Regions from separate parts of the Pseudobacillus sp. FSL P4-0506 genome, predicted to be linked through region 2. Evidence: riboswitches for the same ligand, from Rfam matches in the RefSeq annotation. Region 2 holds a riboswitch; the other holds the start of a gene.

Region 1 (3,407 bases), 460 kb from region 2:
GCAATCATTGATGATATTGCTGCTACAGAAGACGAAAAAAGAGAAATGGCTCGAATCATTTATGATGAGTCACTGCGGATTGGCCGGCTTGTCAATGAGCTTTTAGATTTGGCACGGATGGAGGCGGGACATATTTCTTTGAATCTAGAAGAAGTGGATTTTCCAGCGTTTATTCAGCGGGTGACTGATAAATTCCAAGGGATTGCCAAAGAAAAGCATATTGATTTAACGTGGCAGATTCCTAATGAAAAAATATTAACTAAATTGGATCCTGATCGCATTGAGCAAGTTTTAACCAACTTGATTGATAATGCTTTGCGCCATACACCGGAACATGGCTTCGTAAAAGTGAGCTATGAGTTAAAAGCAGATGGCCATCATATATCCGTCCAGGATTCTGGAGCGGGAATTAGCGAAGAGGATTTGCCTTTTGTGTTTGAACGCTTTTACAAAGGGGATAAGGCCCGGACAAGAGGCCGTTCTGGAACGGGGCTCGGCCTTTCCATTGCAAAGAATATTATCTCCGCTCATAATGGCAGCATTAAAGTACAGAGCAAATTGGGACAAGGAACCATTTTCTCATTTCGCCTGCCCGGAGAGTAAGTAATTTACCGCTTTGCTTGTTTATCCAGAAAAATAGTCATACTGGAAACGCTTTCCGTCATACAACTAAAAGGGCAGCAAAAAAGCAAGTTGGAGGCGGTGCACCATGAAAGACTACATGAAACGTTTTATGATCGCTTTGCTTATGGCTTTGTGTGTTAGTTTGTTGATGATCGGGGGAGGGCTTGCACAATCAAGAAATGAGAAAAAGCAGTCTCTTATCCATAATAGTCACTTGGAGGAGATAGCAGGAAGGGTACATACAGATAGTGTGGCTCGGCAGCAAAGTATGTAAATCTAGGTTATTAGCAAAAGCAAGGGGCTGCCCCCCTTGCTTTTTTTTTGGGGGATTGTTATTATTTAATTAAATCTACTGGTCGTTACTTGTTGTTGTAACAGGTGAAGGCCGCTAGGAAAAATCTTATATTCATCTTCGGGGCAGGGTGAAATTCCCGACCGGCGGTATGGAAATAATCATTTCTAAGCCCGCGAGCCGCAAGGTTGATTTGGTGAGAAGCCAAAGCCGACAGTATAGTCTGGATGGGAGAAGGTGAAGGTCTGCCGGCGTTCAAAATGTGCAGATTTGAACGTTTATTTGAGTATGACTTTTCTCCCTCAAGCTACTAGCTTGGGGGTTTGTTGTTCCTCAAGGATTTGGCAGCCTTTCTTCTTATGAATGATGAATGAGAAGAAGGAGAGAATTGTTGTGAAAAAAATGAATATCCGTATGTTGACGTCTGTGGGGTTATTGAGCACGCTTTCTTATTTACTCATGCTGCTGAATTTTCCAATTCCCCCGTTTCCAAGCTTTTTAATGATTGACTTCAGCGACATTCCTGCACTAATCGCTGCTATTATCTTTGGGCCGCTTGCTGGTATTATGGTAGAACTAGTGAAAAATATTTTAGACTTTTTTATGACTGGAAGTCCGACCGGTGTGCCAGTCGGCCACTTAGCCAACTTCGTTGCTGGCATTGCTTTTATTCTTCCGGTTTATTATGTATATAAGAAGTTTGAGACGAAAAAAGGCTTAACTTTTGCTTTAGTAGGTGGAACGGTGTTTATGGCAGTTATGATGAGCGTGTTAAATTACTATATTGTTCTTCCTGCTTATACACTTTTCTTAAACGCACCAGCTATGAGTGCGCCGGAGACGAAGCAAATGGTCGTTTCAGCTATCCTGCCTTTTAATATTGTTAAAGGAATTTTAATGGCTGCTGTCTTTATGCTCATTTATTCCCGAATTTACGTTTGGATGCGTAAACAAACAGCTGTCTCTTAAAATGTTACTAATAATAAGCTCTAAAAGTGGATGAAAAGACTTTTAGAGCTTTTTTATATGCTCCCATGGACCTGTGTACCAGTCAAAAAGTTCTTGAATGTTATAGTGCAAAGGGTATAATTATCCGTAGAAAATAGACATTTATACGGAAGAAAGATGAAGTGGAGGAGCAAATAGTGAATTTTTCAATAGGAAAAAAGTTATACTCTGGATTTATTGCAGTTTTGGTGATTTTAGTTATCGTAGGGGTTATTGGGTACCTGGCAGCTATCAAAATTGATAAGGAATACACGTTCTTGCTTGATGACCGTGTAAAAAAGATAGAAATGGTGAATGAAGTAATTACCATAGAAAAAGATATGTCTATCAACTCGCTCGCTTACTTTGCCTTTTCTGAACAGCGGGATTTGGACGCAATTAAGTCAAAACAAGAAGAATTTGCCAACATACTTAGTGAACTTAAACAGGCAACTAAACAGTCAAAGACTAAGGAAATATTAAATGAACTAGAAGAGGCGGGCGCCCGATATAACGAACTTACTTCTAAAGTCTTTGAAAGCCAGGAGAAGGGCCTGGAAGCTGAAACAAATAAATATGTCACCGAGACTAACGAAGCGGAAGAAGCATTAAAAGATAAAGCATTGGAATTAAAACAAGTGCAGATGGAAGAGGTGAACGAAACAAGAACGGAACTAAAACGTTACGTGGTGGCAACAAAAATATTTTTAATTTTGCTTGTGGCAGCCGGAACGATTTTAGGAGGCGTTATTGCTTATTTCATAGCACGATCGATTACAAGACCAGTCAGAAAGGTAACAGCTGCCTTGAAGGAAGTGACAGCAGGTAATTTGCAGGTAGACAAGCTGCGCATAAGAAATAAAGACGAGGTTGGAGAAATGGGAATGGCCTTCAATCAGCTGGTAGAGGATTTGCAAAATATCCTTGGCAAGGTTAATCAATCTGCTCTCCAACTATCTGCCCAATCTCAGGAATTGTCAGCTAGTACAGAACAAAGCGCTGCTTCTTCGCAAATGATGGCAAGTACAGCGGAGGAAAATATGAAAGGAAGCAGCATGCAGCGAGAGCTTATTAGCGAGGCAGTGGTGTCTATGGAGGAAATGTCAGAGGGGATTAAACAGATTGCCGAAAGCAACGAAAACATGCTTCATTCTGCTGAAGTAGTAGAATCGTTAGTTGGCCAGGGAGAAGAGGCTACTGAGCATGTATCTGATCAAATTGAAGATATTCATGTGTCCATAAAAGAAACAGAAGAGTACATGAAAATTTTAGAAAACCATGCGTCTGAGATACAGAAGGTGACCGGGTTAATTACCGCTATTTCTGAGCAGACCAATTTGCTCGCCTTAAATGCGGCCATTGAAGCGGCGCGTGCAGGGGAAGCTGGAAAAGGCTTTGCTGTCGTGGCAGAAGAGGTGCGCAAACTTGCTGAGCAGTCAAAAACTTCTGCGGCTGAAATTGCTGCGATGGTCAAAGAAATCCAAAAGGACACAAGTTTAGCCGC
Region 2 (3,407 bases):
GGGGTTTTAGGATGGCAGTAATGGCGTTTGTGACCGCAACCGCTACTAATAACAGAAGTCCCACTCACATTGAGCGGGGCTTCTGTTAGTTCCAATGCTTTTTCCAATTTCTTATGACAGCACTAGGATTTTTATATACTGGAGTAAAGGTTTCAAATGTATTTTTCGTTGGATTAAAGTTCATACCGCTAAAATACCATTTTCCATCCGAATTATCATAAAAAGCAGTTAGAAACTGATTCTTTTTCAATATTTGTGCACGTTCGGTGTAACCTGCCTCAGTAATGTGCGTTAAAACGCCATTCTTCATATAGTACCAGTCAGCACCTTCATAATTGGAACTTCCAGTCTCGCTCACAGCTAGAATATCTGGTTGTCCTTTATATTTAGAAGGGTACATATGAACAGATTTACGATTTGTATTGATTGTGTAGTCTTTAAAGTAATAACGAGACTTCTTGATCTGACCTGTTCCAACCTTTTGTGTGTAGAGTGTGTAGTTCCCTTTGTAAAGCAAATCTCCTTCATTAGCACCGGCCCAAGCACTAGCCCAATCATCACGGCTGTATGACGCAATTGCCTTTTTCTCTCTAACACCGGCGAAATACACTTTATAAGCCACACCATTTGCATCTTTCAATGTGTATGTAATTCGGCTTTGTTTAGGGCTAATCGGGTTTTTTGCTGCTTCTGCAGTTGAATGAAAGACTGTAAAACCGACAAGTAATAAGACCATAGATATAAGTACCTTTAAATATTTCTTCATTTCTTTCCTCCTTTTTTATTTATAAGTTTATTTTATCAGGTAAAATAGGGTTGGGAAGAAATAATTAGAAAGTTTTTCTAATTATTTGATTACATAGTTCTATGTATCGTGTGAAGGAGAGGATATTATTGTCATTGAATAGTATTAAAGGCTTTAAAGAGTTGGACAAGTTCAGGAGTGAAAATAATATAAATCTTCGATGCAGAAAGACAGGGCTCTTTTTGAGGCATTTGGAGCCAATAGAAGGAGCCATGCTTTTTCTTGTATTAGAAGACGGATCATTGGTAGAACTGGCAGCGCATCAATTAGAGGAAGCATTTGAGATAGTACCATCAGCAAAGAGGAAATAAAGAATAAAGCCACCTCTTTTCACGGTCACCATGGTGACCAATTGGTGACCAAATTCATCAAAAACCTTTTTTTTGACCCAAATTAATCATAATGGGAAGATTAAAAACCTTGACACAATCATATTCCTAGAGAGATAATAAGAATTAACTTGAATAGGTAATCCTTCGGGGCGGGGTGAAATTCCCCACCGGCGGTGATGAGCAATGGCTCTTAGTCCGTGACCCGCGTTCGTTTTAATGCGGTGGATTCGGTGAAATTCCGAAGCCGACAGTGACAGTCTGGATGGGAGAAGGATGGCGCATTTTTAAAAAAAGTTTTTAAGATGCTTATTTGGCTATGCCTTTTACGCCCCGTATATTTTATATATACGGGGCTTTTGTGGTTTATTGGCTGTAAACCATTCATTGGACGAAAATATTATATGGATAGAGAGAGGACTAGCGAAATGTTAAAGGAACAATATATGGAGTTAGCCTTGTCGCTTGCTGAGGGAGTTAGGGGACAGACGTCGCCGAACCCGCCGGTTGGTGCGGTAGTCGTGAAGGGCGGCCGCGTGATCGGGATGGGTGCCCATTTAAAAGCAGGCACGGCCCATGCGGAGGTTCATGCTCTCCGTGCTGCTGGGAAAGAAGCAGAGGGCGCTGATTTATATGTTACGTTAGAGCCTTGCTCACATCATGGAAAGACGCCGCCGTGCGCGGACCTTGTCGTTTCTACTGGAATCAGGCGGGTCTTTATTGCGACGATGGATCCGAACCCGCAAGTGAGCGGAAAAGGTGTTCAGAAATTAAAAACTGCCGGAATCGAAGTGGAGATTGGCGTTTGCCAAGAACGAGCAGATCGCTTGTTAAAACCATTTTTTCATTTTATTCAACATCAAACCCCATTCGTCACAATGAAAACAGCCATTACAGCCGATGGCAAAACAGCCGCCTACACAGGACATAGCCGCTGGATAACAGATGAACCGGCAAGAGAAGATGTTCATGTTTTAAGACATGAGCATGACGCAATTTTAGTCGGTGTCAATACCGTTCTTCAGGACAACCCGCTCCTTACCACCCGTTTGCCCCACGGAGGAAAACACCCCATTCGAGTCATTTTAGACACACATTTACGTACTCCTATAACTGCAAAAGTAATCGAAAACAAAGAAGCCGAGACGCTTATTATCTGTGGCAACGAAGCCTCTCTTGACAAAGAAGAAGCGTTAATTACCGCAGGCGCTGATGTGATTCGCTTGGAAACGGCTGATATTCCAATCCCTCTTCTTTTAAAAAAATTAGGGGAGGAAGGGATCATGACGCTGCTCGTAGAAGGCGGCGGTGAAGTGAATGCTTCCTTTTACCAGGAAAAAGCCTTTCAACGACTGATCATTTACATGGCACCTAAGCTCATTGGCGGCAAAATCGCGCCGACTCCTTTCGGGGGAGAAGGATTCCCAACGATGGATGAGTCCATTCCATTAACGTTTGATAAGGTGGAAATGATCGGACAAGATATTAAGATTACGGCTTCACGGAAAGAAGGGTGACAATATTGTTCACTGGCATTATCGAAGAAATTGGCACCATTGAAGAGGTGCTTGCCCGGACCCAGTCGATGCAGCTGACAATTGCGGCCTCAAAAGTGCTGGAGGATGTCCAGCTCGGGGATAGCATCGCGGTGAACGGTGTCTGCTTAACCGTTACAAGTTTTACCGCTGAGCGTTTTACGGTTGATGTTATGCCGGAAACGTTCCAGGACACTTCCTTGAACAAAGTAAATCGGGGATCAAAAGTGAATTTGGAACGGGCGATGGCAGCGAATGGCCGTTTTGGTGGTCATTTCGTTTCCGGCCACGTAGACGGTGTCGGGACAATATCGGGCAAGAAACAAGTTGAAAATGCGCTTTATGTGGATATCACTTATCCGGCTGAGCTGGCGCCTTACCTGATGCCGAAAGGATCGGTGGCGCTAGATGGAACATCATTAACAATTTTTTATGTGTCTGAAAAAGAAATAACGATCTCGCTCATTCCGCATACACAAGAGGAAACGATTTTAGCGAAAAAAGCGATCGGTGATCCAGTTAATATTGAATGTGACATGCTTGCGAAATATGTAGAGCGAATGATGAATCGGCAAGCGGAAAAACCAGCTTCCAACGTAACGATGGAGCTGTTGGAAAAACACGGCTTTGCCTAATAATACAAACGAGGTGAAAAAGATGTTTGCATCGATAGAAGAAGCACTGGAAGACCTTAGAAATGGGAAAGTCATCATCGTTGTGGACGATGAAGATCGCGAA

The links. A riboswitch is a leader RNA that binds a small molecule or an ion and turns the genes downstream of it on or off. The one in region 2 is predicted to bind FMN.
Region 1: it holds a riboswitch for FMN, as region 2 does, so the genes downstream of both, MKZ02_RS10275 (ECF transporter S component) here and ribD (bifunctional diaminohydroxyphosphoribosylaminopyrimidine deaminase/5-amino-6-(5-phosphoribosylamino)uracil reductase RibD) in region 2, are expected to answer to the same signal.

Annotation. Positions count from the first base shown of each region.
Region 1 covers NZ_JBBOOI010000001.1:2,078,828-2,082,234, forward strand. Annotated here, with positions in the region: gene MKZ02_RS10265 (ATP-binding protein) at 1-603, shown strand, start outside; gene MKZ02_RS10270 (hypothetical protein) at 710-898, shown strand; FMN riboswitch at 1,029-1,159, shown strand; gene MKZ02_RS10275 (ECF transporter S component) at 1,310-1,885, shown strand; gene MKZ02_RS10280 (methyl-accepting chemotaxis protein) at 2,062-3,407, shown strand, end outside.
Region 2 covers NZ_JBBOOI010000001.1:2,538,496-2,541,902, forward strand. Annotated here, with positions in the region: gene MKZ02_RS12805 (hypothetical protein) at 86-766, opposite strand; gene MKZ02_RS12810 (hypothetical protein) at 895-1,116, shown strand; FMN riboswitch at 1,274-1,415, shown strand; gene ribD (bifunctional diaminohydroxyphosphoribosylaminopyrimidine deaminase/5-amino-6-(5-phosphoribosylamino)uracil reductase RibD) at 1,563-2,651, shown strand; gene ribE (riboflavin synthase) at 2,657-3,304, shown strand; gene MKZ02_RS12825 (bifunctional 3,4-dihydroxy-2-butanone-4-phosphate synthase/GTP cyclohydrolase II) at 3,327-3,407, shown strand, end outside.